Regions from separate parts of the Pseudoalteromonas sp. P1-8 genome, predicted to be linked through region 1. Evidence: predicted binding sites of a transcription regulator. Region 1 holds the regulator's gene; each other region holds the start of a gene.
What was found. Region 1 encodes sigma-54, which starts transcription at its own class of promoters, with help from an activator protein. Its sites were predicted from a motif close to GTTGGCACGNNNNTNGNNT; they were not measured.

Region 2: a site for sigma-54 is predicted at 4,117-4,135, ahead of fliE (flagellar hook-basal body complex protein FliE). Genes of this name have one in related genera too.
Region 3: a site for sigma-54 is predicted at 2,649-2,667, ahead of AN213_RS17550 (YggN family protein). Genes of this name have one in related genera too.

The regions. Positions count from the first base shown of each region.
Region 1 is NZ_LJSO01000014.1:43,901-50,080, forward strand. It holds gene mgtE (magnesium transporter) at 1-508, opposite strand, end outside; gene AN213_RS16630 (HPr family phosphocarrier protein) at 720-992, opposite strand; gene rapZ (RNase adapter RapZ) at 1,006-1,851, opposite strand; gene ptsN (PTS IIA-like nitrogen regulatory protein PtsN) at 1,852-2,304, opposite strand; gene hpf (ribosome hibernation promoting factor) at 2,308-2,595, opposite strand; gene AN213_RS16650 (RNA polymerase factor sigma-54) at 2,623-4,119, opposite strand; gene lptB (LPS export ABC transporter ATP-binding protein) at 4,227-4,952, opposite strand; gene lptA (lipopolysaccharide transport periplasmic protein LptA) at 4,949-5,470, opposite strand; gene lptC (LPS export ABC transporter periplasmic protein LptC) at 5,460-6,014, opposite strand; gene kdsC (3-deoxy-manno-octulosonate-8-phosphatase KdsC) at 6,011-6,180, opposite strand, start outside.
Region 2 is NZ_LJSO01000003.1:195,372-201,551, forward strand. It holds gene AN213_RS06260 (sigma-54 dependent transcriptional regulator) at 1-742, shown strand, start outside; gene AN213_RS06265 (DNA-3-methyladenine glycosylase I) at 776-1,363, opposite strand; gene AN213_RS06270 (PAS domain-containing sensor histidine kinase) at 1,491-2,603, shown strand; gene AN213_RS06275 (sigma-54 dependent transcriptional regulator) at 2,600-4,003, shown strand; gene fliE (flagellar hook-basal body complex protein FliE) at 4,174-4,506, shown strand; gene fliF (flagellar basal-body MS-ring/collar protein FliF) at 4,527-6,180, shown strand, end outside.
Region 3 is NZ_LJSO01000015.1:63,546-69,725, reverse strand. It holds gene AN213_RS17560 (DMT family transporter) at 1-202, opposite strand, end outside; gene AN213_RS17555 (PLP-dependent aminotransferase family protein) at 304-1,746, shown strand; gene AN213_RS17550 (YggN family protein) at 1,813-2,613, opposite strand; gene AN213_RS17545 (PA3496 family putative envelope integrity protein) at 3,005-3,193, shown strand; gene AN213_RS17540 (glutathione peroxidase) at 3,246-3,728, opposite strand; gene AN213_RS17535 (AzlD domain-containing protein) at 3,836-4,135, opposite strand; gene AN213_RS17530 (AzlC family ABC transporter permease) at 4,132-4,839, opposite strand; gene AN213_RS17525 (cytochrome b/b6 domain-containing protein) at 4,977-5,627, shown strand; gene AN213_RS17520 (cytochrome c) at 5,685-6,137, opposite strand.

The sequences.
Region 1 (6,180 bases):
GTAGCTCACCTCGTAAGCGTAAATAGCGCAGTACAACATCGAGAGTAACGTCAGGACGAATGGTGACCGTATCGCTGTTCATCAAGGCACCGGCTGAGCGCTCTTGATAAGAAAGTGCTTGAGTTGCTCTCTCTCTATCTTGCGAATCCATGGCACTGACAACGTCTTGATATACGGTATCAGGAAGACTACGTAAAACCTCACCTAAGTCATCGTCGTCCATATCTTCAGTGGCAGCAGCAATGTGCTCAGGCTCCATCTGGGCAATAATGCCAAGACGTACATCTTCAGAGAGTTCTTCTAGAACATCACCACGGACATCTGGATCAACCAGCTGCCAAAGCATACGACGAATTTTATGGGGAGAAGATTCAAGTAAAAGGGCTGTATCACAAGGTGCCGTTTTGGCTAACATACCGCGCACTTGAACAAATTGACCACTATTGAGTGACTTGGTCACTTGTTTGAGTTGTTGTAGTGGGTAATCTTGTTCAAAGGCTTCTGGCATTGGCGTCCTTACAACTGAAAAAAGTTTAAATAGGCTAAGCAAATACAGCATAGTTGCTTTGTAGTGTATTTGCAGAGATATCGTCGCACTGCGATAAATTTATTAAGAGTTTTGTAATTTAGAAAAGCGAGCGATATAAAAGTAGGATATTTAAAGGGAATTTTAAATATCCGAATTAAGTTTACCGTAAACCTTGAAGTCTTAGCAAATGCTATTCTTGCTCGTGGAAGCGTTGTGCAATTAATTCGCCGATTGCCGTTAATGCAGCATCGGCGTCAGGGCCTTCACACACAACGCGAACTTCTTTACCCTGACTACTTTCAAGTAGCATTAATGCTAACACGCTGTCGCCTTCAGCTTCTTTATCATCTTGATAAAGCGTAATTTTGGCATCAAATTGCAGTGCTAATTGCGCTAAAACAGTAGCAGCACGAGCATGTAAGCCAAGTTTGTTTTGAATTAAAAAGGTATCTTCAGCGTGCATTGTTGGTGCCTAATTAAATGTCTTGTTCGCGGTGGCGGATTTTTACATTAGCATGGCTTTTGGCAAAGCTCTCACCAATTGTTTGCGCTAAGTAAACAGAGCGATGCTGGCCGCCGGTGCAACCAATAGCAATGGTCAGGTAACTGCGGTTATTACGCTCTAAATGTGGCAACCAAGTTTGCACAAAGGTTTGTATTTGCCAAGTGAACTTTTGCACTATGCTGTGGCTAGCTAGGTAATCTTTTACTGGTTGATCAAGGCCAGTTAGTGGCTTTAAATCAGGTTCCCAGTGTGGGTTAGGTAAAAAGCGTGCATCAAAAACGTAGTCAGCTTCTTTTGGAATACCATGCTTAAAGCCAAACGACATAAAAGTAATAATTAGCTTTTTATCTTTTTTACCTAAAATCTTTTCGCGAATTGATTCTGCTAACTGATGAACACTCAGATCAGTGGTATCAATCATAAAGTCAGCGCGAGTGATCAACACATCAAGCAGGATTTTTTCTTGTTTAATGGCCAGATCAAGCGGCAAAGAATCAATAGATAGTGGATGCAAGCGGCGTGTTTCTGAAAAGCGCTTGATCAGAGTTTGGTCATCACTGTCTAAATAGAATAGTGTTGGGTTTGCGAAACCTGGCAGGTACTCAAGAATATCATTAAATTCTTGCTGCTCTTTCGGTAAGTTACGTACGTCGATACTGACCGCTATTTTATCGTAGTTATCAGACACACTACGTACGAGCGAAGGCAGTAAATTAACCGGAATATTATCAACGCAATAATAGCCTAAGTCTTCAAGTACTCGTAAAGCGACCGATTTACCTGAGCCTGAGCGACCGCTGATAATTATTAATTCCATTTATGCCTCTGCTGATATGACCTGAAACAGTTGCTGATCGGTAGTAGCACTACGCAGCTGTTTACAAAATTCTTTATCTTTAAGTCTATCAGCAATTGTTGATAAGGTCTTTAGGTGAAGCTGACAGTCACCATCTGGTACGATGAGTGCCACAAAAATATCAACTGGACGATTATCAATTGCATCAAAATTAATAGGGGATTCACTCACTATCACAAATGCATGAGGCTCATCTGCGCCGCTCATTCGGCCATGTGGAATAGCAATACCTCGGCCAATGCCGGTGCTACCTAGTTTTTCTCGGTTGAGTAAAGCATCTAGGATATCTTGTTGCGATAAATGAGGAAGCTGCTGGTGGGCCAGTTCGCTGATATATTCAAGAATTCTTTTTTTGCTATTAAAAAGGACCGCAGCTTTGCTGCAGTCCTGGTTAGTAAGTGAACTTAGTTTCATAATTTAATGTCGAGCTAATTTCTCTTTGTGTTTAATGACTTGGCGATCAAGTTTATCGATCAGTGAGTCAATGGCTGCGTACATATCTTGATGTTCTGTAGAAGCGAATAATTCGCCTCCGTTTACATGTAAAGTTGCTTCTGCTTTTTGGCTTAATTTTTCTACATCTAGAATGACATGAACATTATTAATATGGTCAAAATGCCTTTCTAGTTTCGCAAACTTGGTGTTTACATAGTCTCTTAATGAATCTGTGATTTCTACATGACGACCAGTTAAATTTAGTTGCATAAGCATTTTTCCTTCTATGTAAAACGTCTAAATCAGACTCTTACGCTGATTAGACGGAGGTATTGCTAGAGACTCACGATATTTTGCAATTGTACGTCTAGCTACTTTAATTCCTTGCTCAGCCAATATATCTGCAATTTTGCTATCACTCAATGGTTTAGCTGAGTTTTCTGCAGCGACTAACTTCTTGATTAAAGCGCGTATTGCTGTAGAAGAACACTCACCACCATTTTCGGTGCTGACATGGCTTGAGAAGAAATATTTCAACTCAAAAATACCCCGTGGGGTATGCATATATTTTTGCGTTGTTACCCGTGAAATCGTCGATTCATGCATTTCGACCATTTCAGCAACATCATTTAGCACCATCGGCTTCATTGCTTCAGGGCCATGTTCAAAGAAAGCTTGTTGTTGTTGAACGATACAGTTGGTCACCTTTAATAGCGTATCGTTACGGCTTTCTAAGCTCTTAATAAACCACTTTGCTTCTTGTAAGTGAGAACGAATAAATTGGCTGTCGCTACTTGATTTAACTGAGCGAGACATAGCTGCATATTGGCTGTTCACTCTAATCTTTGGCATACAATCTGGGTTTAACTCGACTACCCAGCGACCTTTTACTTTTTTCACTGATACATCAGGTATGACGTACTCAGACTCTTCGCGTACTATGCTATCCGCAGGCTTAGGGTTTAAGCTGTGGATGAGCGTCATAACTTCTTTAAGCTCGTTTTCTTTAAGCTTAGTCTTTTTCATCAAAGTTCGATAGTCGCGACTCGCTAATAATTCGATATGCTCAGATAAAACCATTTTAGTTTCAGCTAAATATGGCGTATCGGCATCGAATTGGCGTAGCTGAATGCACAGACATTCTTGTAAACTGCGCGCGCCAATACCCACAGGATCAAATAACTGAATTCTTTTTAAGACCGCTTCGACTTCATCAAGTTCGATTTCTTCTTCATCGTTATTTTGATTAAAGCTTTCGACTATATCTTCACAGCTTACCGTTAAAATACCTGAATCATCGATAGCTTCTACAATTGCCACAGCAATCGCTTCATCAGTAGGGCTAAATGGCGTGAGCTGTAATTGCCACATTAGGTATTCGTGAAGGGTTTCGGTTGATGCACCTTGATAGATAGATTCATCTTCAGGCATTGGCCCTGACGATGTTGAAGGGGCGGCACTCATGTACTCATCCCAAGTAACATCCATGGCTAAGTCATCGCTTACGGTGTCTTTATTGAGAGCATCACTACTTTCTTGCTCGTACTCGCTAGGTGCTTCTTCGGCAGACGCGCTGACTTGCACATCGTCAGACTCCGCTTTTTGCTCATTCTTGCCGGTGCTTTCTTCATTGTAATCCGCTTCTTCCACTTCAAGTAGGGGATTACTATCAAGCGCTTCTTGAATTTCTTGCTGGAGATCCAATGTACTGAGCTGCAACAAACGAATCGCTTGTTGCAGTTGTGGAGTCATTGTAAGTTGCTGGCCCATGCGCAGCTGTAATGATTGCCTCATGTATCCCTAACAATCCTTTTAAAGTTATCGATAACTGTAAAAACACAGTTATCGATTTATTGTCATTGTTATAAGTCTAGCAGATGCTCTAGTCGCTGGCGTAATGGTTACAGCCTGAATTGCTCGCCTAGATATACATCGCGTACAGTTTGGTCTGCTAATACGTGCTCAGGTGTGCCTGATGCAATTAGCTCCCCATGAGAAACAATGTAGGCTTTTTCACAAACATCAAGGGTTTCTCGAACATTATGGTCAGTAATTAGTACACCGATACCACGATTTTTTAGGTGCTCAATAATTTTCTTTATATCTAACACTGAAATTGGATCAACACCAGCAAAAGGCTCATCTAAAAGGATAAATTTAGGATTAGCGGCTAATGCGCGAGCAATTTCTACACGGCGTCGCTCACCACCTGACAGCGCCATACCTTGGCTGTCACGAATGTGTTGAATACTAAATTCATCGAGTAAGCTATTAAGTGTTTCTTCGCGACCTGCTTTGTTTAGATCTTTACGGGTTTCTAAAATAGCCATCAAGTTTTGGTAAACCGTTAACTTTCGAAAAATTGACGATTCTTGTGGCAGATAGCCGATACCTAAGCGGGCACGATTGTGCATTGGCAAAAGGGTAATATCGTTATCATCAATGCTGATTTTACCTTTGTCGCTTGGGACTAGGCCTACAATCATATAGAAGGTGGTGGTTTTACCTGCACCATTTGGGCCAAGCAAGCCAACAATGCTGCCCGCTTCAACTTCAAGGCCGACATTTTTAACCACTTGGCGGCCTTTGTAGCTTTTAGCTAAAAGCTCTGCTTTTAATGTGCTCATGGTTGGCCTTTATTATCTTTTTTATTTTCAACAGGCACTAAAATAGTGTGTACACGATCTGTTGAGTTTTCGTCTTTTTCAGCACTGATCAGCTGCTGTGCCATATCATAGGTAATGCTTTTTGCTGTTACTTTTTGACCTGCTTGAGTAACTTCAGCTTCACCATTTAAGGTTAAGAAGCGTTTTGCAACATCATAACGAACTTCTTCGGCGCTGGCGCTCATCACGGTGCCATCAGTTTGCTTTTCTTCGAAGTAAGCAGGCTTACCTGTGGCAATAATTAACTCTACTGTACCCTCGGTGTCACCGCCGTGTGCTTCAAGGCGTTCAGCGGTAATACGACGATTACCATGCACGATCTCTACGTTACCTTCAAATATGCCAACGCCATCTTTTAGTTTACCTACTTGGCGATCTGAGCTAATGCTAATTTGAGCGCCTGTTTGCTCGGCAGCTGCGCCCGAAAAGGCAATCAATAAGCTTGGGATCAGGAGTAATTTCTTCAGTTTATTGGTCATAGTATATGGTTCGTGTATGGTTAGTTAACTCAACAATTTCGGTTTTTAAATCGGCTTTTAAGCCTTTACCGGTAATCTTTAAATTCGGTCCTGTTAGTGTCACAGGTTGCTTAGAAAACATGGTCATTTTATCAATATCGACATTAATGTTTTCTGCTTTTATATCTTCAATCATGCCGTTGTGGGTTAAGTTTTTAGCAACTACATCCCCTTCAAAAATCAGCTGATCGTTTTCATACAATGTGGCTTCTTTGGCTTTTACTTGCCAAACATGCTGGTCGCCATAAATAGTAAAAATAGGTTGCTCAAAAAAGGTAAACCCTAATTGTTGATACAACTCCATTTTAGCAGCAGCCACTTTATGACTAATTTTGCCTTGCTCATCATACGCTGTTTGCTTTAACGCCACAGCAGTGTAATCAGGTGTTGCGATGATCTCGTCTTCACTAGTTATTGTGTCTGTTGATTGGTTAAAGTACGGGTACCATAACCACACCATGCAACAAACAAAAACAATACTCAGTAAAATACGGGCTATATTCATGCGCTGGTTCCATCGCTAGTTAACGGCTTACCGTTTTCTAACATCAGTAAATCAGTTAATTCACGCACAGCTCCAAAGCCACCTGGTAATAATGTGGTGTAATGAGCCAGCTTTTTAATCAGTGGGTGTGCGTCGTTTACAGCAACAGCAAACCCTACTTTTTCCA
Region 2 (6,180 bases), on a different contig from region 1:
GCCTTTGCAAATGCAGGTTAAACTACTGCGTGTGTTGCAAGAGCGTAGCTATGAGCGAGTAGGGGGTACTAAGCCTATTCAAGCAGATGTACGCATTATTGCTGCGACTCACCGCAACCTTGAAGAAATGATTGAAAAGGGCGACTTCCGTGAAGACCTTTTTTATCGCTTAAACGTGTTTCCAATTGAAAATCCTTCGCTTAGTGAGCGTGCTGACGACATTCCTCTGCTTTTAAAAGAGTTAATGCGTCGTGTGAACGAGCAAAGTGGCACAACGGCCAAATTCACTGAGCGTGCGATTCAAAGCTTAAAAGAGCATGCGTGGCCGGGGAATATTCGTGAACTTGCTAACTTAGTTGAACGCATGGTGATCATGTTCCCTGATAAAGTAGTTGATGTGCCAGACCTTCCAGCTAAATATCGTTATATTGAAGTTGAGGCTTATGAGCCTGAGTATCCAGAAGAATTGATGGAGCGAGATGCTTTCAACGATATTTTCAGTACAGGCTTTAGTGATTATGATGATGAAGAACCTGATGTACCAGCAACAACGGTTGACTCAGGTTTACTACCAGATGAAGGGATTGAGCTCAAAGAGTATCTTGCTGAGCTAGAAATCAGCTTAATCAGCCAAGCATTAGAGCGCTATGATTACGTTGTTGCACGAGCTGCAGAAATTTTAGGTGTTAGGCGCACCACACTGGTCGAAAAAATGAAAAAATATAACCTAACGCGTGACTAAGCCGCGTTAGGTTTCTTCCTCGGTTTTATCTCTTTAATATTCACTAATTATCTCAGCTTTTCTAAAGCAATCATTGCTATGGTCATTTACCATGCCACAGGCCTGCATGTGGGCATACACCGTAGTAGGGCCTAAAAACTTAAAACCGCGCTTTTTTAAATCTTTGGCGAATGCTGTTGAGGCTTCAGTAATAGCCGGGTAATCCTCTAATTTATCAAGATCGTTTACCAACGGTTTGCCACCAACAAACTGCCATTGGTAATTTGAGAAACTGCCAAACTCTTTTTGAATCTCAATAAAACGTTGCGCGTTATTAATAGTGGCGGCGATTTTAGCGCGATTACGAATAATACCTTCAAACTGCATTAATCGTTCGGCGTCGTCTTCGGTCATTTTGGCAACCTCTTCGACAACAAAGTTTTTGAAGGCACTGCGATAGCCATCACGCTTTTTAAGTATGGTATACCAACTCAGTCCCGCTTGTGCTGACTCTAAGGTTATAAATTCAAATAAGCGGTGATCATCATATAATGGCACCCCCCATTCTTGGTCATGATAGGTCACATAATCTTCTTTGCTGGTATCGAGCCACGGGCAACGACAATGGTGTTCTTTTTGCATTATTCCCTCGCGATTGTCATTTTTTTGTCAGTGTTGTTTTGTCTTTAATTTATTGAAATAAAACAAAAATAAATTTGGTACGGATTGTGCATTTAGCTAGGTAGACACGATTTTTTGAGTATCGATTATGGCCTTAGCAAATGTCCTAAAACCACAATTTATCACAGCCAAACAATATAACCCATGCTTACAACAAGAAGAGTATGTGGGTGAGTTGAGTGAGCTGCGCCAACAAGCCAGTTGGTTAGGTCATTTGGTTGATACCATGCCTGCGGGTGTGGTGGTTTTAGATGGCCGAGGCATGATCGCAAAAGCCAATCAAATTGCCATTGATATGCTAGGTGAACCCCTCGAAGGTGAAAAGTGGTTTAGCGTAATTCAACGCTCATTTCGACCACAGCAAGACGATGGACATGAAGTATCACTTAAGGATGGCCGTTTAATAAAGCTTGATATTACTGCGCTTGCTCCAGAGCCAGGGCAGTTAATTTTAATGACAGATTTAACTGAAACCAGGCGATTACAAAAGCGAGTAGCACATATGCAGCGCTTAAGTGCGCTTGGCAAAATGGTCGCTTCGCTTGCTCATCAAGTCAGAACACCGTTATCTGCGGCCATGCTTTATGCTGCCAATTTAGGCTCAAAGCGATTGCCAGAAAGCTCGCGTGGCAACTTTCATACGAAGCTAATGTCGCGTTTAAAAGATTTAGAAACCCAAGTGAACGATATGCTGTTATTTGCCAAAAGTGGTGAGCAACAAGTGGTCGAAAGCGTTTCAATGCAACAGTTACTTAATGAAGTAAAAGCCGGTGCTGATGCTATGGTTGCACAAAATAACAGTGAACTTAGCGTGAACTTGCCTGAGCCAGATATTGAAATTATGGGTAATAAAACTGCTCTGGCGAGTGCTATTCAAAATCTGATCCACAACAGTATTCAAATTATTGGCTCTGAGGCTGTGGTAACCCTGAGTGCCGAACGTGACGAAACCAGCGAAAACTGCGTTCGCATCAGTGTCAGTGATAATGGCCCAGGTGTTGATTTACGTCATGCGAACAAATTATTCGAACCTTTTTACACTACCAAAAGCCAAGGCACGGGGCTTGGACTTGCAGTTGTAAGTTCAGTCGCCAATGCGCACCAAGGACGGGTTGAAGTGACTAATAATGCTCATGGGGGAGCATGTTTTAGTTTGATCTTGCCAATTAGTGCAGAACCAATGTCAGCGGAGGCAAAATGAATACTAACTCTATTTTAGTCGTTGAAGACGACGCAGGCTTACGAGAAGCACTGATTGATACCCTTGAAATGTCGGGTATTGATTGCGTTGCTGCAGATAGCGCTGAACAAGCGATGATCTTGCTTAAGCAAAATAGCTATTCATTGGTTGTTAGTGATGTGCAAATGGGCGCTATGAGCGGCCTTGACCTACTACGTAGCATTAAACTTAATTACCCTGAGTTGCCGGTATTAATGATGACGGCCTATGCCACTATCGATGATGCTGTAGAAGCAATGCGTTTAGGCGCGATTGATTATATGGCAAAACCGTTTGCACCAGAAGTGCTTCTTAATATGGTGAGTCGTTATTTGCCTGAAAAGGAAAAAGAAACCGATGGCCCAATCGTTGCCGATCCATCAAGTATTAAACTATTAGAGCTCGCGAGCAAAGTTGCCCGCTCAGATGCCAGTGTCATGGTACTCGGCCCAAGTGGCTCGGGTAAAGAAGTCTTGGCTCGTTTTATCCACGATAAATCAAATCGTAGCGATGCTCCCTTTGTGGCTATTAACTGTGCTGCTATTCCTGAAAACATGCTTGAAGCAACCTTATTCGGTTACGAAAAAGGGGCGTTTACCGGCGCGATTCAAGCTTGCCCGGGTAAATTTGAGCAAGCTCAAGGTGGTACCATCTTACTAGATGAAATCACTGAGATGGATTTAGGCTTACAAGCTAAATTACTGCGTGTACTTCAAGAGCGCGAAGTAGAGCGCTTAGGCGGTCGTAAAACGATAGAGCTTGATGTTCGCGTTCTAGCTACAAGTAACCGAGATTTAAAAGAAGCAGTGAGCGAAAATCTATTTAGAGAAGATTTATATTATCGCTTAAATGTATTCCCGCTAATGTGGAAACCATTAGCCGAGCGTCCTGGCGACATTATTGTATTGGCTGAGCATTTAATAGAGCGTCATTGCCTGAAAAGTAAAGAGCCTATCGCTCAACTAAGTGAGGGTGCGAAACAAAAGCTACTATCTCATGCTTGGCCTGGTAACGTACGAGAGCTTGATAACGTTATTCAACGGGCGTTGATATTATGTGATGGGAATAGTATTCATCAAGATGATGTCTTTATTGAAGAGTTGCTTACGGTTGATATCAAGCCAGTCGCTACGCCGCCACACAACGCACCGGTATATCAAGAACAGCCTGTTGAAGTTAATTTAGATACCGTGCCACAAGTGAGTGAGCAAGGTAATTACAAAGACGAGCTGAAAGACAAAGAGCATCGTATTATTTTAGAAACCTTAGCGCGTTGTAACGGTAAGCGTAAAGAGGTTGCAGAAACCTTAGGTATTAGTCCGCGCACGTTACGTTATAAACTGGCGCAAATGCGAGACTTGGGTATAGCCTTACCTGCATAAACTCCTTCCAAAAAGTTGCTCAAACAAGCTCACATTTTTGTGAGCTTGTTTGCTGTCAAAACTCTGACATGTGAAATTAATGATTCAAGTAGTTGAATTTACTTGCTTTATTTTGTGGCACGGTTTGTGCTTTATCAGTGCATAAGTAAACTGCATTGTCAGAGAGTATTATGAAAGTTCAAAACAGCGCATTATTTCAAGAAATGCAAGCTATGGCTTCAGAAGTAGGCCGTAGTAACTCAATTAATAATTTACCAACACAAACTCAGCCAACATCGTCGGCACAGTTTGGTGATTTACTTACCAATGCACTTGATACAGTGAATGGCTTACAACAAGACGCTAAGCAAAAAGTAACAGCAATGGAAATGGGCGATCGCAGTGTTTCTTTAGCTGACGTAATGATTGCTTCGCAAAAATCATCAGTCGCTTTTGAAGCTACGGTGCAAGTTCGAAATAAACTTGTTGAAGCTTATAAAGAAATCATGAACATGCCTGTGTAACTAGGTAGTGGAGAATTATTGTGGCGCAATCTAATCAATCAACTGATCTAGCCTTAGCAGGCGGCGGTATCGACTCAACCGATACTGATGATCAACAAGAGCAAAAGTCAGGCTACCTAAGTGCCTTAAACGGTGTAGATGTTTTACGCCAGGTTACTTTAGTGATCGCTTTGGCAATCTGTTTGGCTATCGCAATTTTTATTATTATTTGGGCTCGTCAACCAGATATGCGTCCGCTTGGCAAAATGCCAACGGAAGAGCTTATTCAAACGCTGGACTTTTTAGACGCTCAAAAGATTGATTACGAACTTGATGGTAACGTCATTTCTGTTGAAGAAGGTGAATACCAAAACATCAAATTATTGATGGCTCGTGAAGGCCTAGAGCAAGCGCCAAGCTCAGGGACTGACATCATCATGCAAGACATGGGGTTTGGTGTTAGCCAACGCCTTGAACGTGAACGTTTAAAACATGGTCGTGAGCAACAGCTTGCACGTACCATCGAAGAGCTAAAAAATGTTACTCGCGCCAAAGTACTTTTAGCTATTCCAAAAGAAAACGTATTTGCTCGTCGCGAAAAACAACCTTCAGCGACGGTAGTGCTTACCTTAAAACGCGGTCGTACACTTGACGGTGAAGAAGTTGACTCAGTAGTTGATATTGTTGCCTCAGCAGTCCAAGGTTTATCGCCAGAGCGTGTTACTGTTACCGATCAAAATGGTCGCTTACTTAATTCAGGCTCACAAAACTCACTTGCTGCTCGCTCTCGTAAAGAGTATGAAATTGAACGTAAGCGTGAAGAAGAGTACTTAAATAAAATCGATAGCATCCTTATTCCAGTTGTAGGCTTAGGTAACTATACCGCGCAAGTCGATTTAAACATGGACTTTAGTGCAGTCGAAGAAACACAAAAACGTTATAACCCAGACTTACCCGCTGTGCGCAGTGAAACCACGTTCGAAGAAAACAACATCGGTGGTCTTGCAGTGGGCATTCCTGGTGCGCTAACGAATCAGCCGCCAGTTAACTCTAATATTCCAGAAATTGCAGGCCAAGGTGGAGCAGGCTCAGCAACGAACCCAAGTCGTTCGCATAAAGAAGCAACACGTAACTACGAGCTTGATACAACAATTTCGCATAAGCGTCAGCAAACCGGTGTTATTCGTCGTATCAGTGTTTCAGTTGCCGTTGATTATGTACCGCAGGTGGGTGAAAATGGTGAAACAACCATGGTTCCTCGCTCTGTAGAAGCATTGTCAAATATTCGTCGTTTATTACAAGGCGGTGTTGGTTTTGATATGCAGCGTGGTGATGCACTTGAGGTTGTCACAGTGCCATTTGTTCGTGAAGATGCTGGTGAAGCGATTGAAGTTCCACTTTGGGAGCAAGATTGGTTCATGAAGATGCTACGCTTAGCATTAGGTGCACTGGTTATCATCGTACTGATTGTCTTTGTAGTAAGACCTATGCTGAAACGTCTAATTTACCCAGACGATACACTAGAAGAATATGATGAAGATGCATTAAGTGCAGGTGTAGATATTGGTGATAGCACGCTAGATATGCTAAATAAAGACTTTGACTCTGCTGCTGTAGGATTCTCAAGTGATGGTACACTACAGCTGCCAGACTTACATGGCGATGAAGATTTACTCAAAGCAGTTCGTGCATTGG
Region 3 (6,180 bases), on a different contig from region 1:
AAGCAAAAAATCCGTGATCACGCAGTGAATAATGCATAGGTAGCTTTTTCATGAGCACAAAGGCCCACATTAAAATGGCTGCAATGGCAAAGCGGTAAAATAAAGAGACCTCAACAGCGACATCACCTAGTTGAAACTCAATAGCTAGCCAAGTCGATCCCCAGATCAGTACTGTAGCAAGGTAGAGAGCGGCGCTTTTCATAGTTAGTACCCAAAAATTGAAAGTATGTTCATTTTAATCCTCTTCTGTATACTTAACATATACAGAAAACTAGAAATGCAACCTATACAGTTTGGTGGGCTATGTCACAAGTTATCAGTCGTAGTAACAGTGAGTTCTTATATCAACAAGTTATTCAGCTAGTTAGAGATCTTTGCTTGCAAGGCTCGTTATTACCGGGTGAAAAGTTACCTTCGCTCAGAAAAATGGCAGACAAGCTCAATATTAGTATTCCTACTGTAAAACAGGCGTATCAATTACTTGAAGGGCAAGGATTGATTGAAGCAAGAGAAAAGTCAGGGTACTTTTTAAAGTCTTCACAGTTAAATCAGTCACGACCAAAGCGAGTTAGGCTCAGTCGAGAGCCTACCACAGTCAATAAGCAAGGCTTGATTGAGCAAGTCTACAGCGCTATCCATAAAGCTAATGTGGTGCCATTTGGTATCGCCAACCCTGTAGCCGCAGCACCAACAGATAAAGCACTGGCACGAACAATGCGCCGAGTAATGACATTAGCGGGCGCATCGGCAATTAATTACGGCCCGATGGATGGCTTTGCACCACTTAAAAAACAACTCATTCATCGCTATCTGGATTTTGGCATTGGGGTTGATAGCGATGAACTAGTGATCACCAATGGTGCTCAAGAAGCGTTGGCGATTGCCCTTAAGTGTGTTGCTAAACCCGGTGATGTTATTGCTATCGAGTCGCCTTGTTATTTTGGCATTATCGAATTAATTGAAAGCTTAGGCTTAAAGGCGCTGGAAATACCGCTGTGCCCCGATGAAGGAATATGGCTAGATGATTTGGCTCAAGCACTCGATGAGCATGATATAAAAGCCTGTGTGTTTTCAACCTCATTAAATAATCCTGTTGGCAGTTTTATGCCTGATGCCAAGCGTGAGCAATTAGTGGCACTTTTAGAGCAGCGTGACGTGGTGCTTATTGAGGATGATGTTTATGGTGACTTACATTTTACAGCTAAGCGTGCCACTCCTGCACAAGCTTATTCAAAAAAGGGCTTAGTGATCACCTGCGCGTCGTTTTCAAAAACAGCTGCTCCCAGTTATCGCATAGGTTGGATCATTGCTGGTAAGTTTGCAGAGCAAGCAAGGCGACACAAACGCGCGCTTAGTTGCTCCGCGCCACTTATAAACCAGTGGACCTTGTATGAGTTTATAGCTAGCGGTGAGTACGACCGTAACATTCGTTTGCTTAGACAGCGCTTAAGTACCAACAAAGAGCGTATGATTTGGTGCCTGCAGCAATATATGCCAAGTTGTGCGCGTATTAGTAATCCGCAGGGTGGCTGTGTTATCTGGGTTGACCTTGGTAGCCAATATGATGCGGTAAAGTTATTCCATTTGGCACTTGAGGCGGGGATCAGTATTACTCCAGGGTTGATATTCTCAGCGGGTAAAAAGTACCGTAGCTGTTTTCGTTTAAGTTATGGCTTGCCTTGGTCTGAGAATTTAGAGCAGGCGATTAAAACGTTATCGCAGCTGACTGTGCTGGCCAAAAAATAAAAAAGCGCAGAGCAAGCTCTGCGCGAAAGGACCAAGTGTTTTGGTTCAGGGATGTTAATTAGTCAATTACTCTGCATTCTGTTTGAAAGTAAATAGTTGATACTCTTTTAGCTCTGGTACTAGAACTACTAGCTCTTGCTCTTTATGAGCGATATCAGCAAAGCTGCCGCATAATGCATCTGCACGCTCTTCAAGTTGAGCTGCCTGTGTTTCTACACGAGCTTCGATTTGTGCGCCCATGTTTTCCATACGTTGCTCAAACTCATCCATGTCGCCACCTGAACCTAAAAGTTCAGAGCCTAGCGCCACTAAAATACTGCCCATCGATTGCATCATGGCTGACTCGACAGCCGATTCGATTTGCTCATCGAATTGGTCTTCAAAGTTTTGGCCAAATTTTTCGAAATTTTGCTGACCCATGGTGAACGCACCTTGCTGATAGAAAGCGTTTTGTACTTCTACGCTGATATCGTCCATTAATTCTGAAATGTCGCTTAGGCCATCAATATTGAAAGCATTTGAGACTTCTTCGATGGCTACACCAGCTATTTTTACACCATCAAGTGCGATATTTGCTACTTCAGGAAGTTGGCTGCGTAAGCTGTCTGAGTAATCTGCAATTGCTTGCTGTTGTGAAGCATCAAGCGACACGCTTTGACCATCGATATATAAAGTGTGCTGATCGATGATTTTCATAGTGCGATTATCGGCTGTGTATACTTCTAACTCGCTTGGTGTGATGCGTACATCATTTATAAATTCAACATCACACTGCTCACCGCTGAATGAAATATTTGTATCATTATCGTTATGAGCCATTGCGCCGGTAGCGATAAATAAAGAACTTACTAACAATAACTTTTTCATTTTTTTCTTTCCTGTTTGAAATGACACAAATACATAATCAAATTGAATGCCAAAATTTATAAGTTCAATTAATTCAATGCCTTGCTGTGTTTCTATGGTTTTTTAAAAATTGCGGGGAATAACTTTTTAACCATTTTTTAGTCAAATTAACTAAAAAATACACATGCATAAATGACTTTTATCGAAACGATAAAAAACTCTCACTTTTCAGAAATCAAATTTAGCGCTATTTATTCACAATATTGACATATGACCTATTTAGCATGGGTGTATGGCTTTATTTTGGTGGTTTTTTAGATACTAAATTACTACTGAGCTTTTTAATCTTTGCCAATTCATCGAGCAAATTTTAATCTCAAGAATTGGTCTCAAACACTTTATGGAGTGGGTTGTGGGTAAGACATTTAGTTATGACGCGCTAGATGACGATTTTGTTGAAGACGAGTACGAAATGGTCGGGCGTAATCAACACGACAAGAAAAAGCAACGCGTAAAGAAGAAGTTGGAAGACTATCTTGAACAAAAACGCTTGCGCAGAAACTTAGGCGACGACGACTTTGACGAGTACTTGAACGACTAAGCATAAATTTAGATAAAGAGGCAATTTGCCTCTTTATTGCTTTTAGGCTTTGTTATTTGCCCAGTGCAGCTGCGATGTCTGACTCGAGCTGTTCAGGTTTTGTCAGTGGCGCATATCGCTTAATGGCCTTGCCATCTTTACCAATTAAAAATTTGGTGAAGTTCCATTTTATTTTGCGGGTGATAAACCCCGGTAATTCTGATTTTAGGTATCTAAAAACAGGGTGAGCATGTTCGCCATTCACATCGACTTTGCTCATCATTAAAAAGCTAACGCCATAGTTAATAAGGCAGCCTTCTTTAATTTCTTTTGCATCACCTGGTTCTTGTTTGCCAAACTGGTTACATGGAAAACCAATTATTACTAAGCCTTGCTCATGATACTTTTCGTGCAGTGCTTGTAAGCCTTCATATTGTGGAGTGAAACCGCATTTACTTGCGGTATTTACAACAAGCACAACCTTGTTTTCAAAATCAGAAAAGTCAACGGTTTGGCCTTGTAGGCTGGTGGCAGAAAGTTGGTGAAATTCGCTCATAATGATAACTTTTTATTATTGTTGCATTGATTCTAACTTGCTTGGCATCTTTCTAAAAGGGTAAATTTTAATCAGCGGTTCTTCTTACTTGGCGTTAAGTATCGTAGCTAACTTAAAATTATAAATAATCCCATACCTGCCAGTGTTGTGTAGTATATGTTATGTGTTTTATAGGCCACGATAACAGACAAAATAGCAGCACTTAGATAAGGATTTTGCCACTCTAGATTTATCCCTTCGTCATTAATAAACACAATGGGCACCCAAATTGCGGTGAGTACGGCTGGGGCGCTAAAACTTAAAAATTGCTGCATTTTCGGACCGACTTTGAATGGTAATGCGCGGTGCAAAAATAAGTAACGTGTGAAGAAGGTAATACACGCCATTAATAAAATGGTGATCATCATAGCGTATGCTCCTCTTTTGCTTGCCAGCGACTAATTAGATAACCAACCGTCATAGCGATAAGAGCCGCGGTGACAAGCCAAAGTTGAAAGCCCTGACTTTTTAATAGTGTTGCTACAACGCCTGCGGTGATCACTGTAGCCAGTGTTGCAAGGTTCTTTACACCCGGAATAACTAAAGCAATAAACGTGGCAGCGATGGCAAAATCAAGACCTAGGTGTGTTAAATCGGGAAGTAAGCTTCCTGCGACAATACCAAGGAGGGTCCAGATATTCCAGGCAATATAAAAACTAAAGCCGGCACTTAGCGCGTAAATAAGGCGCACTTTTGTGCGGTAGGCTTTGTGATGATGCGAAAAAGCAAATAATTCATCTGTTAGTACAAAACTCACTGGCAGTCGCCAACGAAAGGGTTGATCTATTACTTTGTGGCGAATAGCTAAACCATATAAAAAGTGCCGTGAGCTAATAATGAGTGTGGTAAATAAAATAGTTAAAAGCGGCGTGTTTCCTGCCATTAATTCAATCGCAACGAGCTGTGCTGAGCCTGCAAATACCAATAACGACATAGCTTGTGTTTCTAAAGCACTGAAGCCATTTTGAACTGCTAACGAGCCACATAAAATTCCCCAAGGTAACACCGCAAGGCATAAGGGGAGCATGTCGAAAAATCCTTTTAGCAAGGCTCTTATTGTTGATTTATGCATCTTATCGCTCATGTTTGTTGTTATGGCTCAGATCAAAACAGCTGAAATAGAGGTGTGTCAAAATAACTGAAGTTTGCAATAATGTATAGCCGAGCCTGTTGCTGAAATCATTAGCGTCTTTTAAAGGGAAAGTTACAATGTCTAAAGTTAAAGTATGGGATGGCTTTATAAGAAGCTTCCATTGGTTATTAGTTGCGGCCATCGCAACCCTCTATTTTAGTGCTGAAGAAGGTATGTTGGAGCTGCACTTTGCTGCAGGCTACTTCACTCTAGCGCTTATTATTACACGTCTTGTTTGGGGCATTATTGGTAGTAAAACGGCAAAGCTGTCTGCGCTGATTCATTCACCAATCGCCGCAATTAAATCGTTTACAAGCAATGAACATAAGGCGGGTCATGGCGCGGCGGGTAGTTATATGGTGATAGCCTTTTTTGCGTTACTTATCGTACAGTTAACCTCTGGCTTAATGACCAGTGACGATATCTTAACGGATGGTCCACTCGTTGAGCATGTATCCTCAGATACCGTAGAGTTTGCCGGTTGGTTACATCATTTAAACTTTGATATTTTGTTGTATGCCATTGTGTTGCATGTAATAGCGATTGTGATTTACCGCATTAAAGGAAAAAACTTAGTGAAACCTATGCTAACGGGCAGTAGCGACCAAGTTGCGGTTACTGAGCCTGTTACAAAATCGCCGTTGATAGCTTTTGTTATTTTTGCAGTGTGCTTAGTGGTGCTATTTACGACTTGGGGTGCAGAGCCACTCAGCTATTTGCTTGGGTAGGTAATTCAAGACATTAAAAAAGGCGCTAATAAGCGCCTTTTTAGTTCAAATTTTTAACTAGTCTTTGAAAGACTTATGGCAATCTTTACAGCCTTTAGCCCATGCGCCAAATGCTTTGCCAATTACTTTTTTATCGCCGCTTTGTGCTGCAACTGCTAGCTCATCTGCATATTGTTGGAAAGCAACTGCTTTTTTCATAAAGGTTTCGTTGTCGCTCCATACAGCTGCAAGTGCAGATGTATCACCCTTGTCAGAACCCGCTACGAAAGCTTCCCAAGGCATTTTAGATAATGCCGCTGCATTGTCGGCACGCTTTTGAAAACGTTCTGCATCAAAAGGTACTTTTCCTTTTAGCATATCGCCCATGTCGCCAATTTGTACGCGGATCATTGAAAATGCTGCCTGACGGTACTCGATTGCATCGCTTGGCTCTTCAAATACAGAATTTGCTGATGCGCCAAATGCCATTGTTGAAAGCATTGCACCCACTACTAATTGTTTTAATTTCATTCCTTTTGCCCCTTAAGATGTCATAAAAGTAAACTAACTGAGT